3 regions of the Paenibacillus sp. YPG26 genome follow, and region 1 is predicted to be linked to each of the others. Evidence: predicted binding sites of a transcription regulator. Region 1 holds the regulator's gene; each other region holds the start of a gene.

The links. Region 1 encodes LexA, which represses DNA repair genes until DNA is damaged. Its sites were predicted from a motif close to CGAACATATGTTCG; they were not measured.
Region 2: LDO05_RS13515 (YolD-like family protein) is a predicted target of LexA. The motif match lies at 1,995-2,008, and genes of this name have one in related genera.
Region 3: addB (helicase-exonuclease AddAB subunit AddB) is a predicted target of LexA. The motif match lies at 1,760-1,773, and genes of this name have one in related genera.

The regions. Positions count from the first base shown of each region.
Region 1 is NZ_CP084530.1:1,928,568-1,933,337, reverse strand. It holds gene LDO05_RS09100 (hypothetical protein) at 1-182, opposite strand, end outside; gene LDO05_RS09095 (aldo/keto reductase) at 213-1,205, opposite strand; gene LDO05_RS09090 (DUF896 domain-containing protein) at 1,297-1,470, opposite strand; gene LDO05_RS09085 (LysM peptidoglycan-binding domain-containing protein) at 1,596-1,961, opposite strand; gene lexA (transcriptional repressor LexA) at 2,147-2,773, shown strand; gene lepB (signal peptidase I) at 2,851-3,396, opposite strand; gene LDO05_RS09070 (hypothetical protein) at 3,501-3,665, opposite strand; gene LDO05_RS09065 (hypothetical protein) at 3,665-3,979, opposite strand; gene LDO05_RS09060 (nucleotidyltransferase family protein) at 4,121-4,699, shown strand.
Region 2 is NZ_CP084530.1:2,863,027-2,867,796, forward strand. It holds gene LDO05_RS13495 (exo-alpha-sialidase) at 1-23, opposite strand, end outside; gene LDO05_RS13500 (hypothetical protein) at 45-413, opposite strand; gene LDO05_RS13505 (hypothetical protein) at 619-1,026, shown strand; gene LDO05_RS13510 (DUF3889 domain-containing protein) at 1,212-1,535, opposite strand; gene LDO05_RS13515 (YolD-like family protein) at 1,610-1,942, opposite strand; gene LDO05_RS13520 (GNAT family N-acetyltransferase) at 2,238-2,696, shown strand; gene galU (UTP--glucose-1-phosphate uridylyltransferase GalU) at 2,831-3,697, opposite strand; gene LDO05_RS13530 (GtrA family protein) at 3,704-4,117, opposite strand; gene LDO05_RS13535 (glycosyltransferase family 2 protein) at 4,114-4,770, opposite strand, start outside.
Region 3 is NZ_CP084530.1:1,428,482-1,433,251, forward strand. It holds gene LDO05_RS06585 (Na/Pi cotransporter family protein) at 1-79, opposite strand, end outside; gene LDO05_RS06590 (class I SAM-dependent rRNA methyltransferase) at 208-1,584, shown strand; gene addB (helicase-exonuclease AddAB subunit AddB) at 1,867-4,770, shown strand, end outside.

The sequences.
Region 1 (4,770 bases):
CCAAGTGAAGCATACATTACCCCGAACAGGATCAGAATTGAAGGTAGAATGAAATTTCGGCCTTTGAATGTTTCTCCTTCTCCACTCAGGCCCATCTTACCTGGTTGAATCCCCTGCTTCTTCTGCTGCATAAGCAGTCTTTGTTTGTTCTTCTCAACTTGTTTCTCAAATGAACGTGCCATACTACGACTTTCCTCCTCGGTTGTCTGCTGTTAAATCTGTCTCTTGAACTTTCGAATGAAGCGGCCAGGATACTCGTCTGGAAGACAGCTTACCTCATCAAGGTGACGTCGCTGCTCACCATCCAGCTCAAAATCCGCTGCACCTATATTCTCATCGAACTGCTCAAGCGTACTCGCTCCAAATATGGGTGAAGTGATTCCCTCATGACCCATTAGCCAATTAAGGGCAACCTGAGAAGGAGTGCGATTGACCTCCTCGGAGATCTTAACCACCTGCTCAAGGATGTCAAAATTCTTCTCCGTAGCCCTGTATTCCCACGAGCTCTCACCGCCATTGGCCGCACTGAGCCGCCCTTGATCTGGCTTTGGTCCCCGTGAATACCGGTTCGTGAGGAATCCACCGCCCAGAGGTGCCCATGGTATAATGCCCACATTCTCTTCCAGACAAAGAGACATCATTTCTCTGTCGGCCTCACGATTAAGCAGACTATATTGCTGCTGAAGTGACACATACCGGGCGCAGCCCCTCATCTCACTCACAGCCAGACTCTTCATCAACTGCCAGGATAAATAATTCGAACAGCCAATATATCGTACTTTACCTGATGTGACCAGATCATCAAGTGCTCGAAGCGTCTCCTCTACCGGGGTAGCTTGATCCCATACATGAATTTGGTACAGATCGATATAATCTGTTCCAAGCCTTCTCAGACTTGCCTCAATGCCGTCCATGATATGCTTGCGGGAGGCACCTTGGCCGTTCACATGCCCAGCGGTAGACATCCTCACCTTGCTGGCTAGAATAACTTCTGATCTGCGGTCACGAATACTATTACCTACAATTTCTTCTGATTGGCCGCCAGTATATACATCTGCGGTATCAATAAAGTTCCCTCCAAGATCAAGGAACCGGTGGATCATTGCCATAGAGTCCTTCTCACTGGTTGTCCCACCGAAGGTCATGGTGCCCAAACATAACTTCGACACTGCCAGACCACTTGTTCCTAGATAGGCGTACTTCATTACTTGCCCCCCTCTTGAAATCATGAAATCGTCCACCATGTAATAAGTTAGTTAAATGAAAGTATGTACTTCCGGCCAAAGGCCGGACTAATTATTTATCTACAATTTCTATTGAATCCAATTGTTGACGGAAGTTTCTGCGAATATTCTGCAGATAAATTTCCCGCAGCTCAGCTCTCTCAACCGTTTCTTCCTCAGTCAGTCCTGACTCTTTATGTTTACGCGCAAGCTCGTTGATGCGCTGTACCAAGCTATCAATATCCATGCGTGACTCCTCCTTCAGTTAAGGCATTAACTCTTACTTTGACATGAGAAAAAGAGCTTGTCAAGGCATGTCAAATCCTTGAAAAACTCTCTTGTCAGTTAATCTGATTGGATTATAGCAATTGATCAATTCACAGGGATTGCAAGTACATCCCCAGCTTGAATTTCACTGGTTGGCAGCTGGTTCACTTCTTTAATACTACTTATAACGTCCCGAATGTCTTGGTCGTCCGTCTTGTGGGCGGAGGCAATGCTCCATAAAGAATCGCCAGGCTGTACGATGACCTGAGGAAGCTCGGTTGAACCGGAATGGTTGCTTGAGGAAGCAAAGGCTGTAATCATCCCCGTACAGGTTACAGCGATGAGTAATACTAGGGCGGCAACCCGAACATATATGACTTTGGACATCAAGTGTTCCAAATTAAATTTATGTCTGCTGGGCTCGGCAGGAATTGATTCATGAATACTTTGGTATGTAGAATATCTTAACATGTTCTCTCACTCCAAACGTTTGTTCTTGTTTCTGAAATTAATATAACACGAACACTTGTTTCGTTCAATAGTTTTTTAGAACAATTGTTCGCTTTAATTTTAGAACCATTTAGAACTTACGTTTGTACGAACGGTAGTTCTATGTTATAATTTTTCCAAACGTTACTAAATGGGGTTGATATCATATGTCTAAAGTATCCAGTCGCCAACAGGCGATCCTTGAATTTATAAGAAATGAAGTCAGATTGAAAGGTTACCCTCCCTCCGTAAGAGAGATTGGAGAAGCAGTTGGACTAGCTTCCAGCTCCACGGTTCATGGTCATCTGGACAGGCTGGAGAAGAAAGGTTTCATTAGAAGAGACCCTACCAAGCCGCGGGCAATTGAACTGCTGGGTCAAGAGGATGCAGACAATTATAATCTCTTCGCACATACGGTTGCGCGCGTGCCTGTTATCGGTAAAGTAACAGCGGGCGTACCCATTACAGCCACAGAGAATATTGAAGACTATTTCCCTCTCCCTAACCATTTCGTGAGTGATAAAGAAGTATTTATGCTCTCTGTCATGGGCGACAGCATGATCGAGGCAGGTATCCATAATGGTGACTTTGTTATCGTTCGTCAGCAACAGACCGCCGAGAATGGCGATATTGTTGTGGCTATGACGGAAGATGACGAGGCAACAGTGAAGACCTTCTACAAAGAGAAAGACCATATTCGCCTTCAACCCGAGAACCCTACGTACGAACCTCTTCGCCTCAAGCATGTTACCATTCTGGGCAAAGTCGTCGGGCTGTTTCGCGACATTCATTAACCTTCCTGATTCTTCCCTTCATACAACCACAAAGAAGAGGATGCCGCTCGGGCATCCTCTTTTCACTATTTATAATACTATTTGAATTGTTCAATACCCATGACGTGATCAAATGGAATTGGGCCTAGTTCTCTACTATCCCTACTAATATTCCTGTTATCCCCTAAGACAAAAATATGGTTATCCGGAATAATCCATTTCCTGTCTTCGGAAGGATTCATTTTCTCTTTGATATAAGGCTCAACCAAAGCATCGCCGTTTCGATACACCTGTTGATTCTTAATTTCAATCACATCCCCAGGCTTGCCGATCACCCGCTTAATGAAGAAGATATGATCATTTGTGGTACCATTTATCAGCTGGATCAAAGGGTGCTCCACAATATTGTCCATGAATGAACGCTCACGGTTCACCCTGCTGTCAATCACAACAATATCTTCATAAGCTGGCATGTGTGAGAAGGTTCGGGCAAGCTTGGAGGTGTATGCTCTTTGCTCATCCTGCAGTGTCGGCTCCATCGATTGACCGTCAACCTTATAGGGCTGGAAGACAAAGATACCAATAAAAAGACTTAGAACAAATGCAATGGCGATAGCGGGAATATAACCAATAATAATTTTCAACAGCTTCACGGTAGTTAGCAACCTCCCTTTAACTTGTTAAGGGAAGTATATCATCTCCTATTTTACTAATACAAATTTCCCCTATTCATCCTTCTATTGCCTAGTTATTTCTCATTATGATTGCGGTAAATCAGCTGCTTAGCAAAATGATTCTTCCTTATCTCCGCCTGGATCTCGCGAGACAAGCTTCTGTAGCGCTCGATGGATACGGTGATCCGCCGCGAGGCTTGGTGCAGGTCCTCCTCCTTGCTTCGTTGCTGCTGCAGCATTAGTTCGATCCATCTGTACCACCACATGCGGTATCACTCCCCTCATTCTTTTCTACCTTCTTAATACTCTTGAACACATCCAGTACCGGTTCCCACAATTCTTCTCGTTCCTTGTCCAGAATCGCTTGCAGCCGATCCCGATCCTCTTCAGCTTTATCCAGCAGTCTCCTTGGCACCAAATCTCCCTTAATTATCATTCTAACAAGGACAATCAATACCATAAGCAGGATAAAGGTAAGAAGAACCGCGAGACCATACTTCTCAGCAAGCGGCAGCAGCTTCTCAATGGTTGATAGCTCACCGGATTCCATCATCCTTCCTCCTGTCCGATAGAGTATATTACAATGTATGCTATTACTAGATTAGGAGAGATAGTCAATTCTCTATTTACTTAAAAATTATTGAGGACTATAATTATTAGAACGTATGTTCTTAACGTGAATAAGGGGGTACCTATGCTGTTTTGTACTGAAGAGGACATTATCTGTCTAATTGAACATGATGAATGGATGTTAAGCCTGCTAAAGGCTGCTGCCAGATTAGAGCTGCCGGATTGGTGGATCTGTGCGGGCGCCATCCGCTCGAAGCTCTGGGATGTTGTGCATGGTTATTCCAGTCCTACCCCTCTCGCTGACATTGATGTAATCTTCTTTGATCCAAATAATCCGAATGAGGCATATGAGAAGGAGTTGGAACAGAGGCTGCTATCCATTCAACCAGGCCTCCCTTGGTCTATCAAGAATCAAGCGCGCATGCATATACCTAACAACCTTCCACCCTACAAATCAAGTGAAGATGCCATATCTAAATTCCCAGAGACAGCCACTTCTATTGGGATTTCCTTAAGCTCTAGCGGAGCTGTTATACTGACTGCCCCTTGGGGAATTCAAGACCTTATTGATCTTCAAGTACAACCAACTCCTTTCTTCAAGGCCACTCCTGAAAGGTTGCGAGTATACGAACAACGGATGGACCAAAAGCAATGGGATCGTATTTGGCCGCGCCTCTCAATCTACCGAGCAGACGAACAGTAGTTAACGTTCTGTTAGATGCCCATCTGGAATAATTCACTAGCTTTGACGTTATATTTAATAAGTGGATGATC
Region 2 (4,770 bases), 930 kb from region 1:
GCCGTTACATTTACAACCGGCAATCACCTCATCTCCTTCCTCTTTTAAGGGAGATTCGTCAATCTGTCAATTTGGCTCATTTCAGACTGCAGGACTCTCTGTACAACTCCGCCAACAGCATCCAGAGTATACACATGAACCACTGCGCTTGTTGCGCTGAAATAATCCATCTGTACTTCATAAAACCCGCCTGCGTTGATGGCGTATCTGAAATTTTGGGTAGCCTGCGGCGGCAGGGCAATCAAGTTATGTCCCAGCGGCACCCGTGGTCCGTCGACACTTCCCCATTGGAATACTTCGAGCTCGATATTTGCTGTAAGGTTAATGGAATCATTAATACAGCTCACCAGAATTTGGCCTGCAGCGGTTGGCCCTGTTGAAGGATTGTATATGGCTCCAGTCGTGTAGGGCATCTCCCGTTCTCCCCCTTCTGCATTGCGGGCGCTTTTATACCAACCTGTACCCCCTCCATTTAAAATATGCGAATAATTCTAAGACGAACAGGCCAAATGGCAAAAAGTTCAGGATCCTATCACCTATCATGGCTGATATACAAGAATAAGCAGATCACAAGCATATGGTAGATATGCAGGTATTCCACATTTGGAGGTGATTGATATGACTCTTTCTATTATTGATTTTGGCCGCAGCGTTCCCAACAGCTTCACCCAGTCTACCAACATTCCGCTAGTAGCTATCCCAAGTGCCAACACTCTGGCCAATTTCGGTCTGCTTACTAATCTGGGCGGTGTTGTCGAGCTTCACGTTAGCTTAGGGGTACAGGCTACTGCCGGAAGCCCCACCGTGCTCATCTCCCTGATTCGTGATGTGACAGAGATCGCCAACTCCCAGACCACGATTTTCACCCTCAATGCCTTGGAGACGATCAGCTTCTCGTTCGTGGATACCACGGCCCCGGCCGGCTATCACTCCTATACACTTCAAGCTTCCGTCTCGAACAACTTCAATTTCAACAGGGCTAATGTAATCGGACCTATCGTATTCTCAGGGACCTCTCTGGCTTAATTGCTTAACTGCCTTGCAGACTTATTGATGAGCATTCTGCTCGGTTAACACTTGCTTATTGAATACGTGCTTACTGAATACGTGCTTACTGAATACGTGCTTACGATGAAAAGCCGGGGCTCCCTGCGAGCTCCGGCTTTATTCTCATTATTCAGCTGTTCTTATCCCTATCATCGCTATGATCCCTATTCAGCAGCTTCTTTGTATTTGATGTCCAGCAGTTCTCCGGTATCTTCATTGAACTGTACACTTACATAGACACCAAATTCCTTGGAAGGCTTCTTCACGATTAACTTGAACTGCTCTTCATAGATAGAATCTCTGATCGCCTTCCTGCCGATATGCTTATAGTCGGTAATGTCGGCATTATACTTCTTCTTCGTCTCCAGGACAGCCACTCTGCCCCACTCCGCATAGGAAGGCTCCGCCATAGCCAAATTCCCCGCACCCAGCATACTTATAACCAAAGCTGCGAATAATGTGATCATCCCTTTTTTTGCGGCTTGCATGAGGTCTTCACTCCTGACTTTGAAATTCAAATCTTATTATTCAAAGATGGAGTTCAAATTATACCAATGATCCGCTATCTGGAGGCCCCGATAATCTCCCTGATCTTGATCCACTGCCAATCCTCACCCAGCTGCAGCTTGATCTCACGGCTGTGGGTATGAATAGAAGTGACGACACCGCGCAGCTCCGTATCTTCATATTCCCCCCACAGCCTGACTGTGACCACTGTACGGGCTCTGAACGATTCACTCAGCACGCGCTCAATCAGCTCCAGCTCTTGGGCATCCACAATTGGCTTTGTGCGGCGATTCCGCTCGCGGCCTGCCCGAATAATCGCCTCCTTGTGCTCCGGCAGCATCATCCTTGACGATTCCCATAATCCATTCGCCTCCAGCTTCCCTGCCATAACCCGATCCTCCCATCTCCTACTCGCTAAGATACGTTCACAAATATATACGCGAACACATGTTTGTATTATATCCAGTTCGCCAAATCTAAATCAATGTAAATAAAATCCTGTTATATGTACATCTTCCACAGCAGGAATTAACCAGCCGCGGCAAGAATATAAGTGGACGCCCTGTTGTCTACTGTGCTGCATTGTCCAACCTGGTATCAGTGTAGCGCCTGTTTTCGAATTCGAATTATTTATAATGCTCACGGTTAGAGGAACTTGTATCAAGCTAAAATAACCAGCAGACATGGAGGGTAACAGAACCAATATGCCTAAGATTCGTCTAGCGAAGAAAACAGAGTTTGAAGCATTAACACTTATTTGGTTAAATGCCACTTTGGCAGCACATTCTTTTGTGGAGCGGGAACATTGGGAAGCTGGACTGCCAGATATGGAGAACAAATGGCTCCCTATGTCCGAGAACTATATTATTGAAATCGGGGAGCCTCCGAGAATTGGAGGGTTTCTCTCTCTCGTCGATAATTACCTCGCAGCTATATTTATCGATCCTCGTGTTCAGAACGAGGGGTGGGGGTCAGAACTGCTTACCAAGGCCAAGCAGCTCAGGGACAGCTTGACACTGAAAGTCTATCAGAAGAATGGTCCAGCACTGAGCTTTTACCTTAAGCACGGCTTTGTTATTGACCATGAAGAAGTAGACAGCTCCACAGGCGAGAAGGAGTATGTTATGAAATGGTGCAGATAAAATAATCAGTGTCCCCTTGTGCTGCAGCTGCAAGAGGGCACTGATCGTTAAGGTTCCATATAGAATGCTTGGTCAAAATGGACATAAGTTATGCCGAATCCATTTCCCGGCTTGTCGAAAGAGCTCTAGCAGCCTTACTGATGAACAAGCTGCTTCAAATAGGGCATAAGCAGCGGATACAGTTCTTCCTGGTTAAGCCCGATCTCCAGGGTAGCCTGAATATAGCCGAATTTGTCACCGATATCATATCTCTTCCCGGCGAGTTCAAGAGCAAGCAGCCCTTCTGTACCGCAAATTTTATGCAGCGCATCTGTAAGCTGGTATTCCCCGCCGGCTCCCCGGTCGATCTGCTCCAGCACGGAGAAGATGGAAGGCTGAAGGATGTACCGGCCCATCACAGCCATTTGAGAGGGCGCCTGTTCGGGAGAAGGCTTCTCCACCAGTCCTCTCACCTGATAAAGTCCACCTTCTGCGGTGGAAGGATCGATGATGCCGTATTTGCTTACATCGGATATCGGGACCGGCTTGACGCCGATTACAGGCTTCGCAGTCTCTTCGAACACGGAGATCAGCTGTCTAAGAGCCGGAGGCTCGGAGACCATAATATCGTCTCCAAGCAGAACGGCGAACGGCTCATCTCCGATGAATTGCCTGGCGCAGAGGATGGCATGGCCCAGGCCCAGCGGTTCCTTTTGCCGGATATAATGAATTCCTGCGAGCTCACTGATGGCCTGAACCTCAAGCAGCAGATCCTGCTTGCCCTTCTCCTTCAGGATGCGTTCCAGTTCAACGGACTTATCGAAGTGGTCCTCGATTGATTTCTTGTTGCGTCCGGTTACGATAATGATGCTCTCAATTCCGGACTGCACTGCTTCTTCCACAATATATTGAATCGCCGGCTTGTCGACGATCGGGAGCATTTCCTTGGGCTGTGCTTTGGTTGCCGGCAGGAAGCGGGTGCCGAGTCCGGCGGCGGGAATTACGGCTTTTCTGACTTTCATATGGGTTCACTCCTGTCCATGTTGATCTCTAGTCTGTTGTTGCCCGAACACAAGATAACGGCTTCCCGCATAATTAACGAGGATGCTTACTGCCGTGGCAGCCAGCTTACAGAGGGCAAGATTCATTCCCGTGCTGGCGGACAGCGTATTTAGTACGAACGTGGATATCGTTAATGCCGCAAGATTGACCAGCACAAACCGGAGAAGCTCATCCTTCCTGTTCTGATTACGTTCCTCACGAAAAGTCCATCTGCTGTTCAGAATATAGCTGTTCAGTACGCCGCAGCTGTAGGACAAGACTTGGGCGGGAATAACAGGGGTGCTCACCCAGATGAGGAGTGTGAACACAGCCAGATCAATTCCGGTATTAAGGAGTCCCACCAGCCCGAAGCGCATCAGCCTAATAATTCTGCTGTTCATACCTTGGTTAAGCGCTCTTGAGCGAGCTTGCCCTCCTGCTGGTGGATCCCGTGCAGTTCATTCACAATATAGAGCGGCCGCCCCTTGGTCTCATCATAGATCCGGCCGATATATTCTCCGAGCACCCCGAGCATAATCAGCACAAATCCATCGAACACCAGCATGATCCCAATGAGGGAAGGCCAGCCTTTGCTTGTTGCTCCCGTAAATAAGGCGAGATACAGAACATACAGGAGGTAGACGAATCCGAGAATGGACAGCGTCATTCCCGCGTAGCCTGCCAGCTTCAGCGGTTTGTAGGAGAAGGACATGATTCCGTCCAAAGACAGCTTGACCATCCGTCTGAGGGGATACTTGGTCTCCCCGGCAAAACGTTCCTCCCGTTCATACTCCACCGCGGTCTGGCGGAAGCCTACCCAGCTGACCAGACCGCGGACGAACCGGTTCTTCTCCGGCAGTTGTTTCATCTGCGCCACGACCTTGCGGTCCATCAGGCGGAAATCCCCTGTATCTACCGGAATATGAATATCGGTGGAAGCCCTGAGAATCCGGTAGAACATGCTGGCAAACCACTTTTTGAAGAGCGTCTCCCCGTTTCTTTTAACCCGCTTCGCATAGACAACCTCGTAGCCTTCCTTCCATTTATCAATCAT
Region 3 (4,770 bases), 500 kb from region 1:
GGGCGGACTCCATAATTTTCATACCGAACATAAAGAGGGAGAGTCCGAGTGTCAGTGGGATAATAATTTCACGAAGCAGCAGGATGAATCCCTCCTTCTGTGTTGTTGCAAGCGTCTTACTGTTAAGTTATGCGGAGAGTAATACAAGCATGACAAGCCTTGAACTGGCTTGAGTTATAATTTATGAAGAAAATGGAGTGATATTTGTTGGCATCCGTAATCTTGTCGCGCAGCCGGAGAAAGAGGCTGGAACAGGGACATCCCTGGATTTATAACAATGAGATTGAGACCATTGAAGGGGAAGCTCAGCCGGGTGAGCTGGTTGAGATTCTGAATCATCAGCGCAAATATCTGGCGACAGGATACTACAACCCCAAGTCCCAGATCACAGTAAGAGTTGTGTCTTATCAACCGGTTGAGGAGATGGATGAGGCCTTCTTCACCAGAAGGTTCAAGGAATGTCTCCAGCTGAGGGAACGTTTTGTGTCTGAGAATGCATACCGTCTTGTGTATGGCGAGGCTGATTTCCTGCCCGGGCTGGTTGTCGACCGCTTTGGCGATGTACTCGTCATCCAGGTATTAACTCTTGGAATGGATCTTCGTCGTGATCAGATCGTTAAGGCACTGGTTGAGGTCGTGAAGCCTCAGGGTATCTATGAACGAAGTGATGTCAGCGTACGTGAGATGGAGGGGCTCGAACAGATCAAGGGGCCGCTGTACGGCACATGTCCACGGCATGTGACCGTAATGGAGAATGGCCTGGTTATCTCTGTTGATATTGAAGAGGGCCAGAAGACAGGCTATTTCTTCGATCAGCGAGAGAACCGCGCCTCCATTGAACCATTGATGACAGGCTGGGGAGCCCGCAGCGGGATTACTCTGCAAGAGGCTGCTGGCGACCAGGGTGAGACCAGGCTGATTCCAGTCAACAGCAAGGGCAAAGAAGTTACTTTCCCATACTGGGATGGGGCAACAGTACTGGAGTGTTTTTCCCATACGGGAAGTTTCACTCTGCATGCGTGCAAATACGGTGCGAAAAAGGTTACCTGTCTGGATATCTCGGCCCATGCAATTGAGAGTGCCAAAGCCAATGTGGAGCTGAACGGGTTCGGTGAACGTGTGGAATTCGTTGTTGCCGACGCTTTCGACTATCTTCGTGAACAGGTAAAAGGGGCAGATGAACGTAAAGCCCGGGCCCAAGCTGCAGCAAGCAAGGCTGATACTTCGGTGCCAATGACTGCGGGCGGCGGACGTACATGGGATGTGGTGATTCTGGATCCGCCAGCCTTCGCCAAGACGAAGAGCGCGGTTAAGGGAGCTGTCCGGGGTTATAAGGACATTAATCTGCATGGAATGAAGCTGGTAAATGAAGGCGGTTATCTGGTAACGGCAAGCTGCTCGTACCATATGCGCCCTGAGCTGTTCCTGGAGACTATTCTCGATGCGGCAGCCGATGCCGGCAAGGTGCTTCGTCTGGTGGAATGGCGGGCAGCAGGCAAGGACCACCCGCAAATTCTGGGCGTTGAGGAAGGGCATTATCTGAAGTTCGCTGTCTTCGAGGTTCGAAGCAAGAATAGTCTATAAAACGCTTGCCGCGTACGTTGAAAGTTATAGTAAAAAGGGCTCTCGATTTAGTTGAGAAGCCCTTTTTTATTTGAAGCCCACAGATTACTCTTTTGGCGGCGCACAGCAGCCTATATCTACCTGATATTCCAACCCTATCGCAGCGGCGGGTTCCTGAGCCTGGACCCAAATTTTACAAACATACGTTCTCTACTTAAGGGACTCTATGTGATATAATAGGAGGCATATTTGTCCGTGTAAGATTAGCGGATATAGACGGGAATTTGGGCAGGAGGCCTGTAAATGTCACTTCAATTTATCATTGGCCGGTCCGGCAGCGGGAAGAGCAGCCTGGTGCTGGAACAGGTTCGTACGAGACTGCGCGAGGACCCGATGGGCCCTCCAATCATTATATTGGTTCCTGAACAAGGAACATTTCAAATAGAACGCGCGCTCACAGAGAGCGAAGAGTTAAGTGGAACCATCCGGGCTCAGGTGCTTGGCTTCCGCAGGTTAGCGCTTCGGGTTATGCAGGAGACGGGCGGTTCAGCTCTGATTCCTATTAGTGATGAGGGAAAAAGGATGCTGCTGTACAAAATTATGCGGCGCCGCAGAAATGAGCTCAGATTGTACAAGAATGCGGGGGATCAGCTGGGGCTGATTGACCGCTTGAATACACTCTATACCGAGTTCAAGAAGTATGCCGGAGATGCTGCTGTGCTTGAATATCACCATTCCCAGCTTCAAGGCACCGGAGAGGAGTCCTCTCTGCTTAAGGACAAGCTGCACGATCTGTCGCTGCTCTATAAGGAGTTTGAGGAGGAACTGTCGCATCATTACGTGGACGCAGAGGATCATGTGATCAAGCTGGCTGAAGGTGCGGCTAAATCTTCCTTTTTGAGCCATGCCGAAATTTGGATCGACGGCTTCTATACATTCACCCCGAAAGAATATGAGGCGATTGGGCAGCTCATGAGAACGGCAGCCAAGGTACGGATATCGCTGACGCTCGACAAGCCTTATGACAATGGAACGCCGCCCCATGATCTTGACTTGTTCCATCCCACAGCATTGGCTTACATGAAGCTGAGAGCCCTGGCCGAGTCTCTGTCCGTTGAGGTTGACGACACAGTGGTATTAGATACCAAGCCATTCCCACGGTTCGTTCAGAGCGAGACGCTTGCTCATCTGGAGTCCGCTTATGAGCGGCGTATCCGGTGGAAAGGGGAGCTTCCTTCGGATTTCCGCCGCAGCCTGAGCCTGCACGCAGCACCTGACCGCAGGGCGGAAGTGGAAGAGACCGCCCGTGCCATTCGTAATCTGGTGCAGGAACACGGAGCCCGGTGGCGGGATATGGCGGTATTTGTGAGAAATATAAGCGATTATGAACATATCGCGGCTTCAGTATTTGAGGATTATGATATACCTTACTTTCTCGACCAGAAACGTTCGATGCTGCATCATCCGCTTATTGAATATGTTCGGGCTTCCCTGGATGTGGTGCAGAAATATTGGAAATATGATGATGTGTTCCGCTGTGTCAAGACAGACTTCGTACTCCCGTTAGATGAATCAATTACGAGAAGTGATATGGACGCGCTTGAGAATTATGTTCTGGCAAGCGGGATTCACGGGTCCAGATGGACGGATCAGCGGCCTTGGAAAGGAAGACCAAGCCTCTCGCTCGAAACTTTGGCCGCTGCAGAAGAAGCCTCAGGTTCGAGCGGCATGGTTAGGATCGAGCTCTGCCGTCATGCGATTGCCGTTCCTCTAGGGGCATTTGAGAAGCGGTTTAAGAAAGGGAAGACCATTCGCGAGAAGTGCGAAGCCGTCTACCGTCTTCTTGAGGACATTGAAGCTCCGCAGCGGCTGGATCTGCTTGCTCACCGTGCTCTTGCGAAGGGGCATCCCCAGGAGGCGATGGAGCACAGGCAGCTGTGGGGAGCTATCCTTGACCTGCTTGATCAGATGGTTGAGATGATGGGCGATGAGACATTAAGCAATGAGATCTTTGCAGGGATTCTGAACACGGGTCTGGAAGGCCTCAAGCTGGCTCTGGTACCGCCTACTCTGGATCAGGTTCTGATCGGCTCCACCGACAGAACACGTACCAGTCATGTGCGGCATGTCTTCCTGCTTGGGGTTAACGAAGGTGTCATGCCGTCTCTGATTCAGGAAGAAGGAATATTGACGGATCAGGAGAGAAGCGTGCTGGCGAAGACAGGAATGCAGCTCTCACCAGGGATTACACGCCAGCTGCTGGATGAGAGGTTTCTTGTCTATCATGCACTGTCCGCTGCAAGCTGCTCGCTCCGGGTGAGTTATCCGTCCGCAGATGAGGACGGGAAGCCGCTGCTGCCTTCCGAGGTGATTAGACATCTATACACTATATTCCCTGCTCTGCGCGAAGGGATTCAGGAACGGACAGCTTCAAGAGAAGAGACAGATGACTTGGCAAGAATCACTTATCCATCCCCGACACTTACGGAGTTGATCGGCCAGCTGCGCCTATGGAAGACGGGAACGGAAATAGCACCAGTCTGGTGGGAAGTCCTGGAATGGTATAGAGCTAGGCCCGAGTGGAACGGGAAGCTGCGTCAACTGCTTGGATCACTCGAGTACCGTAATCGGACCCATACCCTAACGCCGAATACCAGCCGCAAATTATACGGGAAAAGACTGCGGACCAGCGTCTCCCGGATGGAACGGTTCGCATCCTGTCCATTCTCTCATTTTGCCTCACATGGATTGAAGCTTAGAGAGCGGCAGCTCTACCGTCTTAAAGCTCCGGATATCGGTCAGCTCTTCCATGCGGCATTAAGTGCGATGGCGGTTACCTTCAAGGAACAGAACCGAAGCTGGGGCAGCCTGTCTTCTGATGAATGTGTGAGGGAAGCCGAAGCGGCAGTGGACAAGCTGGCTCCCAAGCTGCAAGGAGAGATTCTGTTAAGCTCGAAGCGGTACGGCTATATTTCGCGCAAGCTTAAGAACATCGTCGGCCGCGCTTCTGTAATTCTTGGGGAACAGTCACGCCGAGGAAGCTTTGAGCCAATCGGGCTGGAGCTTGACTTTGGACCTGGGCGCACGCTTCCCCCGCTGACATTCGAACTGCCGAACGGCTGTGTTATGGAGATTGTCGGACGGATTGACCGCGTGGATATGGCGGAGGGCGAGCAGGGGCTTCTGCTGCGAGTCATTGACTATAAA